3 regions of the Photorhabdus sp. RM323S genome follow, and region 1 is predicted to be linked to each of the others. Evidence: predicted binding sites of a transcription regulator. Region 1 holds the regulator's gene; each other region holds the start of a gene.
The links. The regulator PurR, encoded in region 1, represses purine synthesis genes. The targets are predictions, from matches to a motif close to CANGCAAACGTTTGCNTG.

Region 1 (5,539 bases):
AAATAACAAACAAAACACTGTAAATTATAGTAGAACATTTATAACTTCGCCAAAAATATAACCCTATATAAGTAAATCATTGAATTGTTAACTCTAATAACCTCAAAATTTTCTAATTAAAATAGTGATGGCTGCTCAGGTAGTTCTTCATCTGTCTGATTTTGTGCTCTCACTGAACGTAAATATCTTTGCCGGCACAATCTCAATACTTCACGCTTTTGCCCATCTGACATTTTCATCCAATTAAATCTTTCTTCTCGGCTGCGATAACATCCCAAACAAAAACCCCGCTCATTAGTCTGACAAATTCCTCGACAAGGACTAGGAATAGCAAAGAACTCTAGTTGCTCGACCATCACATCCCGTTCCCTATACAATTCATATACTATATTTAATTATAAACCCAGATGAGAATAAATTATAATTATGGATAAATTGAACTGTAACCGTAAGACACGTTATAGTTAGTGGTTTTTGTGCGACCTGCCGCACAAAAATACTGGTAAAACCATTAAATGAGAGGTAATTATGCGCTTACTCCATACCATGATCCGCGTTGGTGATCTGCAACGCTCCGTTGATTTTTATACTGAAGTATTAGGAATGCGCCTACTGCGCGTCAGTGAGAATACAGAATATAAGTACTCACTCGCCTTCGTTGGCTACACAGATGAAAGCGAAGGGGCGGTAATCGAGTTAACTTATAACTGGGGAGTTGACCATTATGCAATGGGAGATGCCTTTGGTCATATTGCATTAGGTGTCGATGATGTCGCAGCCACTTGCGAATCTATTCGCAAAGCAGGTGGTAACATTACCCGTGAAGCCGGCCCGGTAAAAGGTGGAACAACCATTATTGCTTTCGTTGAAGATCCAGACGGTTACAAAATTGAGCTTATTGAAAACAAAAATGCCAGTAACGCCCTGGGTAACTCAATCTGATGTCTGACAAAAAAGAGCCAAACGTCCTTAGTGGGCGTTTTCGAGGTTATTACCCTGTCGTTATTGATGTTGAAACTGGCGGCTTTAATGCCAAAACAGACGCGTTACTTGAAATTGCCGCCATCACACTGGAGATGGATGATCAAGGTTGGCTGGCACCCAGCGAATCACTTCATTTCCATATTGAGCCATTTGAGGGCGCAAATCTTGAACCAGCAGCCCTGGCGTTTACCGGCATCGATCCATCAAACCCGCTACGTGGAGCAGTAAGCGAGTATGAAGCTCTGCACGCTATTTTTAAAATGGTTCGTAAAGGGATAAAAAATAGTCATTGCAGTCGGGCCATTATCGTTGCGCACAATGCTAACTTTGATCATAGCTTTGTTATGGCTGCCGCAGAACGCGCCAGACTGAAACGGAATCCATTTCATCCCTTTGCGACTTTTGATACGGCGGCTTTAGGTGGCCTGGTATTAGGACAAACGATTTTAGCAAAAGCCTGCGCCACAGCCGGGATCCCATTCGATAATAATCAGGCTCACAGCGCCTTATATGATACTGAGCGTACCGCTGAATTATTCTGTGAAATGGTTAATCGCTGGAAACAACTTGGTGGCTGGCCCTTAGCGACAACAGAAGAAGAAAAAACCGGATAAACTTATAGCTAACTATAAGATTAATACAATCAAATTGAAATTTAAGCAATAACAAAAACCCCCATATATCAACATATGGGGAGATAGCATAATAGCCTGTCGCTAATTTAAAAATTACTCTGTCGCGTTTTCGTCCTGAGAGCGATATTTATCAGCGGCTTCTTTAATTAATGTTTGTAACTCACCACGCTGATACATCTCAATGATAATATCGCATCCACCTACCAACTCACCCTCGACCCAAAGCTGAGGAAAAGTTGGCCAATTAGCATATTTTGGCAATTCTGCACGAATATCTGGATTTTGCAAAATATCTACATAAGCAAAACGTTCACCACATGCAGATAAAGCCTGAACAGCCTGTGCAGAAAAGCCACAATTTGGTAATTTAGGGGAGCCTTTCATATACAGCAGAATCGGGTTCTCTTTAATTTGGCGCTCAATCTTATCAATAGTCGTCATTTTTATTTCCTTTAAACCAACAGTATGTTGATAACCAACATCGTCACAATCTTGGCCGAGAATACCATTTTCTTTCACCAATATGCATCCTGATATTTTTTTATCCTGGAACGGATGGTTTCTTTTTGACTGTTATTTATCGTAGAAGTTATTAAGATAACTAGCAAAAATAGCCACACTAAAGATGCATTAGAACCACATATCTCCGCCGAAACACTGGAATACCGCTATGGCAAACACCATAACACTTCTGCTGTAAACCTGAATAACCTGGGTTAATCACCATCAGTTTGCCTGATGACTATCCGAACTAACATTAAAAGGGCAGATAAGCCATTGACGCTGTCTGCCCGCTAACCTTTCAATATAAAAACCCAATTTTTACATCACCTAATCAATTCAAAACATCAGGCAAAGATCAAGCAAACAGCGGCAAAAATGGCAATCATCACCAACGTGCTCACCGCAGTAAATAAGCCAAGCTTCAAATCGGTATCCATCGCTCCCCCTCAGAGTAGAAGTCTATAACCACAAATACCATTCAGTTAACATAGTTAATTATCCTTACATTAAGGAAAAAACATAAAATAGTGACTACCCTGCATTTTATACCATTGATTATTGCTTTCACTTTTGAGCCAGATCAGACAAAATTCAGGATTTATCGCTAATTTATTGCCAGCGGATACCCTAATGTATAAAGATACTGGCAAACGATTAACAAAGAGTTTTAAATTTAGACCAAAAGGTCAGGAGTCTTTCATCTCATGGCAACGATCAAAGATGTGGCTAAGAACGCTGGCGTTTCAACCACTACTGTATCCCATGTTATTAATAAAACCCGTTTCGTCGCCGAAGATACCAAGGCTGCCGTTTGGGCTGCTATCAAAGAGCTGAGTTATTCACCCAGTGCCGTTGCCCGCAGTCTGAAAGTTAACCATACAAAATCGATCGGATTACTGGCCACGTCCAGCGAAGCTCCCTATTTTGCTGAAGTTATTGAATCCGTTGAAAACAGTTGTTATAGCAAAGGCTATACGCTAATTTTGTGTAACTCACACAATAACATTGATAAACAGAAAGCCTATCTGGCCATGTTGGCACAAAAACGGGTGGATGGATTGCTGGTGATGTGTTCAGAATACCCGGAACAGTTATTAGGAATGTTGGAAGATTATCGCAATATTCCCATGGTCGTCATGGATTGGGGACAAGCCAGAGGTGATTTCATTGATACTATTATTGATAACGCATTCCACGGCGGTTATCTGGCTGGTCGCTATCTTATTGAGCGTGGTCATCGTGATATTGGTGCGATCCCTGGTCCCCTGGCACGAAACACCGGTGGTGGCCGTCATCAGGGGTTCTTGAAAGCATTAAAAGAAGCCAGCATTCCAATCAGAGAAGAGTGGATTGTTCAGGGGGATTTTGAACCAGAATCGGGCTACAAAGCCATGCATCAAATTCTAAATCAAAAACAGCGTCCGACGGCGGTCTTCTGTGGTGGTGATGTTATGGCAATGGGGGCTATTTGTGCTGCTGATGAATTAGGATTACGCATCCCACAGGATATTTCTGTGATCGGTTACGATAATATACGCAACGCCCGTTATTTCTCTCCGGCATTGACAACTATCCATCAGCCAAAAGAACGTCTGGGACAAATGGCGTTTTCTATGTTGCTAGACAGAATAGTCAGTAAACGTGAAGATGCTCAAACTATTGAAGTACATCCACGTTTGGTTGAACGGCGTTCTGTCACCGATGGCCCATTTATCGACTATCGCCGTTAATCCTCCCTATTCATCCTGAAGCCATTCAGCATTAAGAGTTTCACTATCGCCGAGATAGCCAAGAAGCCAACTTAATGCCGGAGAATGGCTATTTTGCACCCATGTTAAACAACATGGGCTATCAGGCAAAGGCTGCTCTAATGCCAATGCTTCCAGTTTCTTCTGCCGGATCAGCGGCATTGCCCTATGCTTAGGCACCATCCCCACACATAACCCCTCATTCAGACAAGCCAGACCAGATTCCCAATCAGGGACCACCAGCCTGCGCTGATTATCCAAAGTCCAAGTGTCACGCTTCGGTAAATTGCGGGATGTATCTTCAAGACACAAACTTGAATAAGGTCGCATTTGATCATCAGTCAGTAGACCGGTCAGTTGAGTCAGAGCATGACCGGTGCTGACGACACACAGCCAAGACATAAATCCCATATCCCGAAAATTGAACCTTTCCCCTACCGGAGCGACACGGGTAGCACCAATTGCAACATCAACCCGACCATCCACCAGCGCGTCCCATACACCATTAAAGACTTCCTGATGAATAAACAGCTCTATATCAGGAAAATGGTGATAAAAATCAAGAATAAGTTGACGACTGCGTTCTGGTTTAACAACCCGGTCAATAGCAATGCTGAATTGTCCTCTCCAGCCATTTGCAACCTGCTGGCACTGATGACGAGTGTCATTCATTTTTTTGATAACAATGCGGGCCTCTTTGATAAAAATAGTGCCTGACTCTGTCAATTCCACATCCCGATGACGACGTTCAAACAACGGGACGGCAAGCCACTCCTCCAGTTGTCTTACGGTATAACTGATTGCCGAGGGGACACGGTGAAGTTCCGATGCAGCGGCACTAAAACTTCCCGTTCTGACAACTGCATCCACAACTTCAAGTGAATATTCTGACCACATAATTTTACCTTTCAGTTTTTTTCACAGCATTATCCAAATATTACCGTTTCACAAGTAAAAATCACGACATATAGAATATACACAAATTTTCTTATCTACCTACACAGCAAGTTGTTTCAATCATGACATCCAAAGAGAGTAATCAAATGAAAAACTCAAGTCAGTTCATGTTCTACCTTGCAGGCTTGAGTATGCTGGGTTATCTGGCTATTGATATGTATCTGCCAGCATTCGGTTCTATGCAACAAGAATTGGGCACATCGGCGGGAGCAATTAGTGCCAGTCTAAGTATCTTTCTTGCAGGTTTTGCCTTTGCTCAACTTTTGTGGGGACCTCTTTCAGATCGCTTTGGCAGAAAGCCTATTATCATCGCTGGGTTATCAATGTTTTCTGTTAGCTGTCTGGGTATGCTTTGGATAACAGATGCCACACAACTTTTAGTTTTGCGTTTTATCCAAGCCATAGGTGTTTGTTCAGCTGCGGTTTCATGGCAAGCATTAGTTATTGATCGTTATGACGCCAACCAGACTAAACGCGTTTTTGCCACACTCATGCCCCTGGTCGCACTTTCCCCTGCCCTGGCGCCTTTGATGGGTGCCTGGCTGTTACAACATGGCGGCTGGCGTATCATTTTCCTGGTATTACTGGCAATTACGTTATTACTGCTGCTGCCTACTCTGTTCCTGCAAGAAAACCGCAAAAAAAACAGTGAGACTGAAACGCAGAAAAGCCATGTATCTTTCCTTACGATACTAAAATCGCCGATGTTTA
Region 2 (5,539 bases), on a different contig from region 1:
CAACAATTCAAATAGGATTGATGACGACGAAAACCTGTCGTGGCATCACAATCGCGTACACCAAGAAAACTGATCTCTCTGTGACCTTGCTGATAAAGTTCATCCATCAATAGACGAACAGCACCAACATCGTCATAACATACAGAAGAAAAATCAGTATATTCGCGCGCAAATACCACTATTTTGTCACGCCAGGGCAAAAGGGATTCTTCCGGTAACCCGGTGAAACCAAACAAAATAACACCATCTGCATGACGTAATGCCAGCTGACGCAAATGTTCCTGTAAAAGCTGAGGATCAAAATTACTTTCCATGATAATGGGGTCATAACCATGCTGATAAAACAGCGGTAACATCGTACTTATTGATAAATTTTCCGAAAAAGACCCCAACCGAGACACAATTAACGCAATAATTTTGTCACTTTTCACTCGCATCGCTCTCGCTGATTTAGAGGGAATAAAGTTATTTTGATGAATAATCGTTTCAACTCTTTCACGTACTTGTGGGCTAACGCTATTTTCGTTGTTTAATACCCGCGAGACGGTTGATTTACTGACATTAGCCAGACGTGCAATATCTTTTATTGTTAATTTATTCGACATGATATCTCATGAAAACATTATTATTAGAAGTATCCAGTTTCTTACAAAAATATCATAAGAAACTGAATTCATGTGGTTAATAATGATGAGCTTTAACCTGTGGTCGCAGGAAAATAGCAGGAAAAGCAACGAAGGCCATTACCCAGAAAATACCGCTGTGCAGATAATCATACATAAATCCTGCAATTACCGTCATAACAGCGATACCGCCCCCCATTGCCAGTGCAGAATAAGCCGCCTGCAAACGAACAATTTCGCCTTCCTTTCTTGCGCTGATAAAACGCATGGCTGCCAAATGGCAGACAGTAAACGTACCACAATGCAAGATTTGAATGATAATCAACACCGGTAATGTCGTGAATGAGCCCATCAATCCCCAACGAACAACACCGCATATACCGGAAAGCAGCAGAAGATTACGGGCATTCCAGCGCCGAAATAATTTATTACTCAACGTAAAAATAACCACCTCAGCCACTACCCCCAATGACCAGAGATAACCCACTACCGAGGAGGAATAACCCGCTTTTTCCCAGTAAATTGCACTGAAACTGTAATATCCCGCATGAGCGCCCTGTAATAAAGCCACGCATAGCAGGAACCGGCATACCGATTTTTCAGACAATAACTGTTTAAATGACACAATATCAACTTTAGCGGATTTGGCTTCACCCACAGGCATGATGGAGGGTTTAAGCAATGTCGCCAACAGCGTTGACAAGACACTGAACAGCATGGTTATCAGAATAGCCTGATGTCCCCAGACAGAAATCAATTCCCCGGTCAGCGCCGAACTGATAATAAAGGCAATTGAACCCCAAACCCGTATTTTGCCGTAATCAAAGGGAAATTGCTTTTGCCATGTTCCCGCCAGCGCATCACTCAATGGCATCATCGGCGAAAAGAACAGGTTGAAACCAATCATGATAAACAGCAGCCATGCCCAGTGATTTCCCAATGTAAAGCCAACAACGGCAATCAGGGTCAGCAATGCCAATGTACGCAGAGCGAAAATAAGTTTTGCGGGATCTTTAACGGTAGGCGCAATTAATAAACTCCCCAGGAAACGAGAAATCAAACCGGCACCCAATAAAATCCCCATCATATCGGGTTTTATTCCCTCACCCTGGAGCCAGACAGCCCAGAAAGGCAAAAATATCCCGTAAGAAAAGAAATACGTGAAATAATCTAATGCCAGCCAACGTGTCGACTGAATAACCATTCATCCTCCCTGGTTAAAAATGCCAAAAACCTGCTCAAAACCAAACTGATTAACTTAAGAAATTAAGATATCAGGGACTATGCCAAGATAGACATTCCTCTAATATCTCGCTTAAGCAAACAATGTTAGCTGGAGCAGGTTTTTACAATTACTAATTAAAATTATAATTTATGCGTAAACTGGATATTTTGCACAAATAGCCAGAACTTTTTGCTTAGTCGCTTCAATGATCGCCTCATCATTGATGCTGTCCAATACGTCACACATCCAGCCAGCCAATTCACGAGCTTCTGCTTGTTTGAAACCACGGCGGGTAATCGCCGGCGTACCGATACGCACACCAGAAGTCACAAATGGGCTCTTCGGATCATTGGGTACACTGTTTTTATTTACCGTGATATTGGCACGGCCCAGTGCAGCATCGGCATCTTTACCGGTGATATTTTTATCAACCAGATCCAACAGGAACAGATGGTTCTCAGTACCACCGGAAACCACTTTGTAGCCACGTTTCAGGAAGACTTCAACCATGGCTTTAGCGTTATCAGCAACCTGATGTTGATAGGCTTTGAATTCCGGCTCCATTGCTTCTTTCAGTGCAACCGCTTTACCGGCAATAACATGCATCAGAGGTCCACCCTGACAACCTGGGAATACAGAAGAATTCAGTTTCTTATACAGCTCTTCATCACCCCCTTTCGCCAGGATCAAACCACCACGTGGACCCGCCAGTGTTTTATGCGTGGTAGTCGTCACAATGTGAGCATGAGGAACCGGGTTAGGATAAACGCCTGCGGCGATCAGGCCAGCGACGTGTGCCATATCAACGAACAAATAAGCACCAATGCTGTCTGCAATTTCACGCATTTTTGCCCAATCAACAACACCGGAGTAAGCAGAAAAACCACCGATAATCATTTTCGGCTGGTGTTTTTGAGCTTGTGCCGCGATATCGTCATAATCAATTTTACCGCTTTCATCAATACCGTAAGGTACGATGTTATATAACTTACCAGAGAAGTTAACTGGAGAGCCGTGAGTCAAATGACCGCCATGTGCCAGATTCATCCCCAACACAGTATCACCCGGTTGCAGCAAAGCCATATAAACCGCCGCATTCGCCTGAGACCCCGAGTGTGGCTGAACGTTGGCATAATCAGCACCGAATAACTCTTTAGCACGATCAATCGCCAGTTGCTCAACAACGTCTACATATTCACAACCGCCGTAGTAGCGTTTACCCGGATAACCTTCAGCATATTTGTTAGTGAGCTGGGAGCCTTGTGCCTGCATGACTCTTGGACTGGTATAGTTTTCAGAGGCAATCAACTCGATATGTTCTTCCTGACGAACAACTTCTTGTTCCATCGCCTGCCATAGTTCGGGATCATAATTAGCAATATTCATTTCACGCTTTAACATTGGGTTCTCCAGACTCAGCTAACTTCTCTTCAAACAACACCCCAAAGGGCAGAATGGCACACAGTGTAAACCCTTTTCACTGAATGAGATAGTCTTGACAAAATATTTTACGCAAACGATTGCATACCAATGACAGCAAGGCATCGGTTTTCTCATAGGTATAACGAAAACTCCCTGCATTTTCCCTCGTTATCGGAATTTGTGACCTCGGTCATCCCCTGCCTTAGTATAAATATCTCCCAAGAATATTTTTTCACCATAAAGACCACATTTTATATTTACAAGATCCTCAAAAAATTATAAGTTGTATTTAAATTACATGTTATAACTTTCATTATCACTTGAAAGAAATTCAGGAGCTTCACCATGCTGGATAGTCAAATCATTGCAACTGTCAAATCAACTATTCCACTGCTTTCCGCCACTGGCCCGAAACTAACCGCCCATTTCTATGAGCGGATGTTCAAACATAATCCTGAGCTGAAGGATATTTTTAATATGAGCAATCAACTCAATGGCGATCAGCGTGAAGCCTTGTTCAATGCTATCTGCGCCTATGCAGCCAACATTGATAATTTGGCAATACTGTTGCCGGCAGTTGAAAAAATCGCGCATAAACACACCAGCCTGAATATTCAACCAGAGCATTATCAGATTGTCGGCTCTCACTTGCTGGCAACGTTAGATGAAATGTTCCAGCCGGGAAATGAAGTGCTGGACGCCTGGGGAAAAGCGTACGGTGTGCTGGCTGATGTTTTTATCAATCGTGAAGAGCAGATTTATCATCATGACGAATCAGTCGATGGCGGTTGGCGGGGTTTACGCCCATTCCGTATCAACCGGAAACAGGTAAAAAGTGATGTGATTTGCAGCTTTGAATTTGTGCCACAAGATGGCGGGAAAGTGATGGATTATAAACCCGGTCAGTACCTGAGCATTTATCTGGAAGACAGCAGTTTTGATAACCGCGAAATTCGCCAGTATTCACTGACAGCGGCACCAAATGGTTCGAGCTACCGAATTGCTATCAAACGTGAGCCACAAGGAACAGTTTCCAACCATATGCATGATAAAATGCAAGAAGGCGATATTGTCTGGCTGGCCGCTCCACGCGGGGATTTCTTTCTTGATATTCAACCAGAGACACCGGTTACTCTGATTTCTGCCGGTGTCGGCCTGACACCCATGATGAGTATGCTGCATCACCTCCACCAGAAAAATCACAACAGCCAGATTAACTGGTTACATGCGGCGGAACACGGCGGTCATCATGCGTTTACCAATGAAGTGACCACTATTGCGCAGGCAATGCCGAATCTTAACAGCACAATCTGGTATCGTGAACCAAGAGATGAAGACCAGCAAGGCGTCCATTATCAACACAAAGGTTTTATGGATATGGCGGTGCTGAATGACGCACTGAAAACGGCAGGAATGCATTTCTATTTCTGTGGCCCGGTTCCCTTTATGCAATATGTAGCAAAACAACTATTAGATATGGGAATTGATAAGCAATATATTCACTATGAATGCTTCGGTCCGCATAAAGTGATTTAAATTTTTAGTTTAACGGAGTTTGTTTATCATGGAGCCCGTCCCATTGGACGTCAGCTCCATTGATTTTAAAACATATTCAGCCATTGAGAAAATATTATCACACACATTAATCATGACGCTTAATTTTAAAATATTAATTTCCTTAATGTAAATTAATATAGCCAACCTGAAAATAATTGATTTATATTATTGTATTTCTAAACAATCATTTAATTATCCATATCATTCATTATCGTTGATTAATCTATTGGTGTAAATAACTACATTAAAAATATAGATATAAATATTTTCTCAATTGTTTTTTATTTAAATATAATTTTGTTATATCGTTCTGGTAATGGATGTATTAATTGCAAGTGATTGATGGATTGAGAAATCGCGTGGTGCTTGGTTTTTTGTGATCTTGTTAGTATTTTTGTTATTTTTCTCTTAGAAAATTATTTAATGTTTGTTATATATTAAAAGGTTTAAATTTTATTTATTTGAAATGGCAGTTAGAAAAATACAAATTGCATTAACTAATAGATACGGCTTGAAATGATATAATTCCACATTTTAAATGTATGTGATTATATCATTTGTTTGAATTACTTTTAATGAATATCAATGAGATAGGAGGTTTTTTATTCTAAAGTGTACATTTTAGTAATCTATATAAGTTTATATAATTTAGATCTAAAGGGGAGAAATTAAATGTTATTACATGATGTAGTTGGAAATACACCAATTATAA
Region 3 (5,539 bases), on a different contig from region 1:
TTAAATACCACGTCAGGGGATTATCTTCACTGATATCAAAAGCAATAGCTAAATTAGGGTGAGTACGCTGTTGCAATGCGACATTGATAGAGTCGCCCAAGGTGTAATCCAGTTTGCCTTCTGATACCAGTTCCAGTAATTCCCGAGTGTTGTATTGCTGTGTCTCATCCCATTCAAGTTCTGGGTAAGACTCTTCTTTTATCTTTTTCAGCGTATTGACATGAGCTGAACCGGAAGTGACCAGCAATTTTCCTTTCAAGTCCTTAAAAGAGCGGGGACGTGGAGTCCCTTTGCGGTAAATCAGTTGTTGAGAAACAGAATAGTAAGCTGGGCCAGTGTGGGTTTGCTCCAGTCTCTCCTCATTATAGGTAAGACCGGCAGCCAAAAAATCAGCGTCACCCTTTTCCAGATCATCAAATAACTGGTTGAAATTTGTTCTGAATTTGATTTCCAATTTAACGCCAAGATAATCAGCAAAGCGTTTCGCCAACTCGTAATCAAACCCATTTGGTTCTTTTTTGCTTGTAAGATGAATCAGAGGTGAGCTGATTGTGCTGATCCGTAGCTCTCCCCTGGTCACGATCCTGTTAATCTGCTCCCGCTGTTTATTCGGCCAACTGATGTTCAGACTGATAATTGCGGCAGAAAAAAGAGCGATAACAATGATAACGAAATAATTTATTTTTATATTATTCAAACGGTTATCTCTGTATAACGCGGTGTGGTGCGATGTAAAAACGCGTTATATTATCATGGCTTATATCCTCGCCCGCACTGGGCGAGGGTTTACGGCGGATTTTGCTAAATTTCCAGTGATTGAGCATTTTGCGGAACAAAAACTTGCGACGCAACTTAATTGATACCATTTGCATAACCTGGCGATAAAATAATTAGCATTAATAATCGTCACGCAAACGGTTTCGTCACTGGTCGCAATCCTCTATAATGTGCCCGTTTCCCCCTGAGGCATCAGTCAGGCTTTGCTTCTAAGATGAGAGAATGTATTACTATGGAAATTCTGCGTGGTTCACCCGCTTTATCGGCATTTCGTATCACCAAGCTCCTTTCTGTGTGTCAGGAACAGCAACTTCCGATCAATGATATTTATGCGGAATATGTTCATTTCGCAGAAATTAATGCAACTTTGAGTGATGTTGATTTAGCAAAATTACAACGATTATTAAAATATGGACCTTCTCTGGCTGAACACGAACCACAAGGTACATTGCTGTTAGTGGCTCCTCGTCCGGGAACCATTTCCCCGTGGTCTTCGAAAGCAACCGATATTGCTCACAATTGTGGTCTGTCTCAGGTTGTACGTTTGGAGCGTGGTCTAGCTTACTACGTTCAGTGTGATGAAATGAGTGAGGCACAATGGCAAACGTTATCGGCGTTGTTGCATGACCGGATGATGGAAACGGTTTTTACGCAACTGGAACAGGCGGAGAAATTATTTTCTCATCAGCAACCCGCTCCGTTAAAACGCATTGATATTCTGCAAACAGGGCGTAGTGCGTTAGAGAAAGCCAATATTGAACTTGGGTTGGCGTTGGCCCCGGATGAGATTGATTATCTGATGGAGGCTTTCCAGAAACTGGAGCGTAATCCAACCGATATTGAGCTTTATATGTTTGCTCAGGCTAATTCAGAGCATTGTCGCCATAAAATATTTAATGCTGACTGGATTATTGATGGTCAGGAGCAGCCAAAATCACTGTTCAAAATGATTAAAAATACCTATGAGCAGACACCTGATTATGTCCTGTCAGCTTATAAAGATAACGCCGCTGTCATGGAAGGGTCTGATGTTGGCCGTTTCTTTCCCCGTGCGGAAGACGGTTCATATAATTATCATCAGGAGCAGGCCCATATTCTGATGAAAGTTGAAACTCATAATCACCCAACTGCAATTTCCCCGTGGCCAGGGGCATCGACAGGTTCTGGTGGCGAAATCCGTGATGAAGGCGCGACGGGTCGTGGGGCCAAGCCAAAAGCCGGGCTGGTAGGATTTTCGGTATCTAATCTGCGGATACCGGGTTTTGAACAGCCGTGGGAAGAGGATTTCGGTAAACCGGATCGTATCGTCAGCGCTTTGGATATCATGACTGAAGGCCCTCTGGGCGGCGCTGCATTTAATAACGAATTTGGCCGTCCGGCGCTGCTGGGTTATTTTCGTACCTATGAAGAAAAAGTAAGCAGCCATAACGGCAGTGAATTACGTGGCTACCACAAACCCATCATGCTGGCGGGTGGGATGGGGAATATCCGTGATGAGCACGTCAAAAAGGGTGAAATTTCTGTTGGCGCTAAATTAATTGTACTTGGCGGCCCGTCTATGAACATTGGTTTGGGCGGTGGTGCGGCATCTTCTATGGCGTCTGGTCAATCTGATGCTGATCTGGATTTTGCTTCTGTTCAACGCGATAACCCGGAAATGGAACGTCGTTGTCAGGAGGTGATTGATCGCTGTTGGCAATTGGGTGAAAACAATCCGATTCTGTTCATTCATGATGTCGGTGCTGGTGGGCTCTCTAATGCTATGCCTGAGCTGGTCAGTGATGGTGGTCGCGGTGGACGGTTTGAACTACGTAAAATTCTTAATGATGAACCGGGAATGAGTCCACTGGAAGTTTGGTGTAATGAATCTCAGGAGCGTTATGTACTGGCTGTTGCGCCAGAACAGCTTCCTCTGTTTGAAGAGATTTGCCGGCGTGAGCGGGCACCTTATACCGTTATCGGCGAGGCAACAGAAGAGCGTCATTTGCTGCTGAATGATGAGCACTTTGATAACCAGCCAATTGATATGCCGCTGGATGTGCTGCTGGGTAAAACGCCAAAAATGTTGCGTAATGTCAGTACATTAAAAGCCAGTGGTGAAAACCTTGAGCGCCGGGATATCAATCTGGCGGAAGCTGTTAAGCGCATTATGCACTTGCCGGCTGTGGCGGAAAAAACATTCCTGATAACGATAGGCGATCGCACAGTGACTGGCATGGTTTCCCGTGATCAAATGGTTGGTCCGTGGCAGATCCCGGTGGCAGATTGTGCTGTTACTACTGCCAGCCTTGATAGCTACTATGGCGAAGCAATGTCTATGGGTGAACGAGCGCCAATCGCTCTGCTGGATTTTTCCGCTTCTGCCCGTATGGCTGTTGGTGAAGCGCTAACGAATATCGCTTCTGCTTATGTTCAGGATTTGAAACGTATCAAGCTTTCAGCTAACTGGATGTCTGCCGCGGGTCATCCTGGCGAGGATGCCGGTTTGTATGCGGCAGTTAAAGCTGTGGGTGAAGAGCTGTGTCCTGCTCTGGGGCTGACTATTCCAGTGGGTAAAGATTCCATGTCGATGAAAACCTGCTGGAATGACCAAGGTGAAGAGCGTGAAATGACGTCACCTTTGTCACTGGTGATTACCGCCTTCGCCAGAGTGGAAGATGTGCGTCGTACAGTCACGCCAGAGCTTTCCACTGATGACGATAATGCGTTGTTGTTAATCGATTTGGGACAAGGGAAGAACACCTTGGGTGGCACCGCGTTGGCACAGGTTTACCGCCAGCTTGGTAACAAGACTGCTGATGTACGTAGTGCCGAGCAATTGGCTGGATTTTTCAATGCGGTTCAGCAACTGATTGCAGAACAGAAATTACTGGCCTATCACGACCGTTCTGATGGTGGCTTGCTGGTAACCCTGGCTGAAATGGCTTTTGCCGGTCATTGTGGCCTTGAAGCTGATATCAGTGTGTTTGATGAAGATATTCTGGCTGCACTGTTTACGGAAGAGTTGGGTGCTGTAGTTCAGATCCGTTCATCTGATAGAGCATTTGTTGAAAACCTGCTGGCAGAACATGGATTGGCTGCTTGCGTGCATTATTTGGGTAAGGCCAAAGTGGGTGATGATTTTGTCATCTTTAGCGGCAATACCGAAGTATATCGTCAGAATCGCAGTACTCTGCGTCTATGGTGGGCCGAAACTACATGGCAAATGCAGCGTCTGCGTGATAATCCGGAGTGTGCAGATCAGGAGCATCAGGCTAAACGGGATAATCAAGATCCTGGACTGAATGTAAAACTGACTTTTGATATTTCAGAAGATATTGCCGCGCCTTACATTTTGCAGCGGGTAAGGCCGAAAGTGGCTGTCCTGCGTGAGCAGGGTGTTAACTCCCATGTTGAAATGGCCGCTGCCTTCCACCGGGCGGGTTTTACAGCTATTGATGTGCATATGAGTGATTTGCTGTCTGGACGTATCGGATTGGAACAGTTCCAGACATTGGTCGCTTGTGGCGGCTTCTCTTATGGTGACGTGCTGGGTGCTGGTGAAGGTTGGGCGAAATCAATTCTGTTCAATGAACGTGTTCGTGATGAATTTGCGGCTTTCTTTACACGGCCTGATACTCTGGCGCTTGGTGTTTGTAATGGTTGCCAGATGATGTCTAACCTGCGGGAGTTAATCCCAGGTGCGGAACATTGGCCGCGTTTTGTCCGTAACCGCTCAGAACGTTTTGAGGCTCGTTTCAGTTTGGTGGAAATTACGGACAGTCCGTCACTCTTCCTGAAAGATATGGTGGGTTCACGTATGCCGATTGCTGTTTCTCATGGTGAAGGGCAAGTGGAATTCCGCGATAGCCAGCATCTTAAGATGCTTGAAAGTAACCGGTTAGTGGCTTTGCGTTACGTGAATAACTATGGTCAGGTCACGGAAAATTATCCAGCTAACCCAAATGGTTCAGTGAATGGTATTACCGCAGTCACCAGCGTTGATGGGCGGGCAACTGTGATGATGCCGCATCCAGAAAGGGTATCCCGCACTGTGAATAACTCTTGGCATCCAGAGGAGTGGAGCGAAGATGGTCCGTGGATGCGGATTTTCCGTAATGCCCGTAAGCAGTTAGGGTAGTATTGCTGTGTAAGTAAATTGTGTCCGGCGGTTTTTAACAAAAACCGCCATAAATCTTAGCTTTTTGCCAAGCTTTGCAGACCATCTCGCAGCTCATTAGATGACACTATCCGCCCAGCTTTCACGTCTTTTTCAGCAAAGGATAGCAAGCGCAGCAATGCCATTTATTCTTGCTGCATTTCAAACTTTTTTTTAAACGCAGAAATTGTTGTAATCCGCGAATTTTGAATTTGATACATATTTTCTTCCGATATAGAGACTTTTTTGTTTTTGTCCGCAATGACATGATGCTAGTGCTAATTATTCAAATGTGAAAGTCTTGTACCGGAAATTCTTAGGAATTCAGGCCCTGTTTCACCATTGTCTCAATTAGCCGACAAATGCCATTATAGGTGTCTCAAAAAGGAGACATTTAATTATATGATTTATATCTATTTTAATTTTCATGATTTCAGGTGTCTGTAATTGGCGACAGAAAACAAATTTTATTTATGCCAGAAACAAGGTATTTTGTAGCTGAAACGTTAATTTTTTTATTTTTAATAATAAAATCAAATTATTATAATTTTAATTTTAATGTTGGCACGGAATCTGCATTAGGTTAGCGCAGTTGCTCATTCAACTTCTTATGTCGGTCCACAA

Region 2: a site for PurR is predicted at 3,358-3,375, ahead of glyA (serine hydroxymethyltransferase). Genes of this name have one in related genera too.
Region 3: a site for PurR is predicted at 908-925, ahead of purL (phosphoribosylformylglycinamidine synthase). Genes of this name have one in related genera too.

Annotation. Positions count from the first base shown of each region.
Region 1 covers NZ_JBHFKZ010000048.1:26,797-32,335, forward strand. The annotation lists gene ACGF7G_RS17120 (DUF1289 domain-containing protein) at 117-356, opposite strand; gene gloA (lactoylglutathione lyase) at 529-942, shown strand; gene rnt (ribonuclease T) at 942-1,598, shown strand; gene ACGF7G_RS17135 (Grx4 family monothiol glutaredoxin) at 1,713-2,060, opposite strand; partial or broken gene ACGF7G_RS17140 (hypothetical protein) at 2,211-2,333, shown strand; gene purR (HTH-type transcriptional repressor PurR) at 2,828-3,853, shown strand; gene punR (DNA-binding transcriptional activator PunR) at 3,860-4,768, opposite strand; gene punC (purine nucleoside transporter PunC) at 4,915-5,539, shown strand, end outside.
Region 2 covers NZ_JBHFKZ010000057.1:9,792-15,330, reverse strand. The annotation lists gene treR (trehalose operon repressor TreR) at 1-605, opposite strand, end outside; gene ACGF7G_RS18570 (3-phenylpropionate MFS transporter) at 682-1,827, opposite strand; gene glyA (serine hydroxymethyltransferase) at 1,996-3,249, opposite strand; partial or broken gene hmpA (NO-inducible flavohemoprotein) at 3,613-4,806, shown strand; gene ACGF7G_RS18555 (PLP-dependent cysteine synthase family protein) at 5,500-5,539, shown strand, end outside.
Region 3 covers NZ_JBHFKZ010000012.1:74,886-80,424, reverse strand. The annotation lists gene mltF (membrane-bound lytic murein transglycosylase MltF) at 1-697, opposite strand, end outside; gene purL (phosphoribosylformylglycinamidine synthase) at 1,010-4,897, shown strand.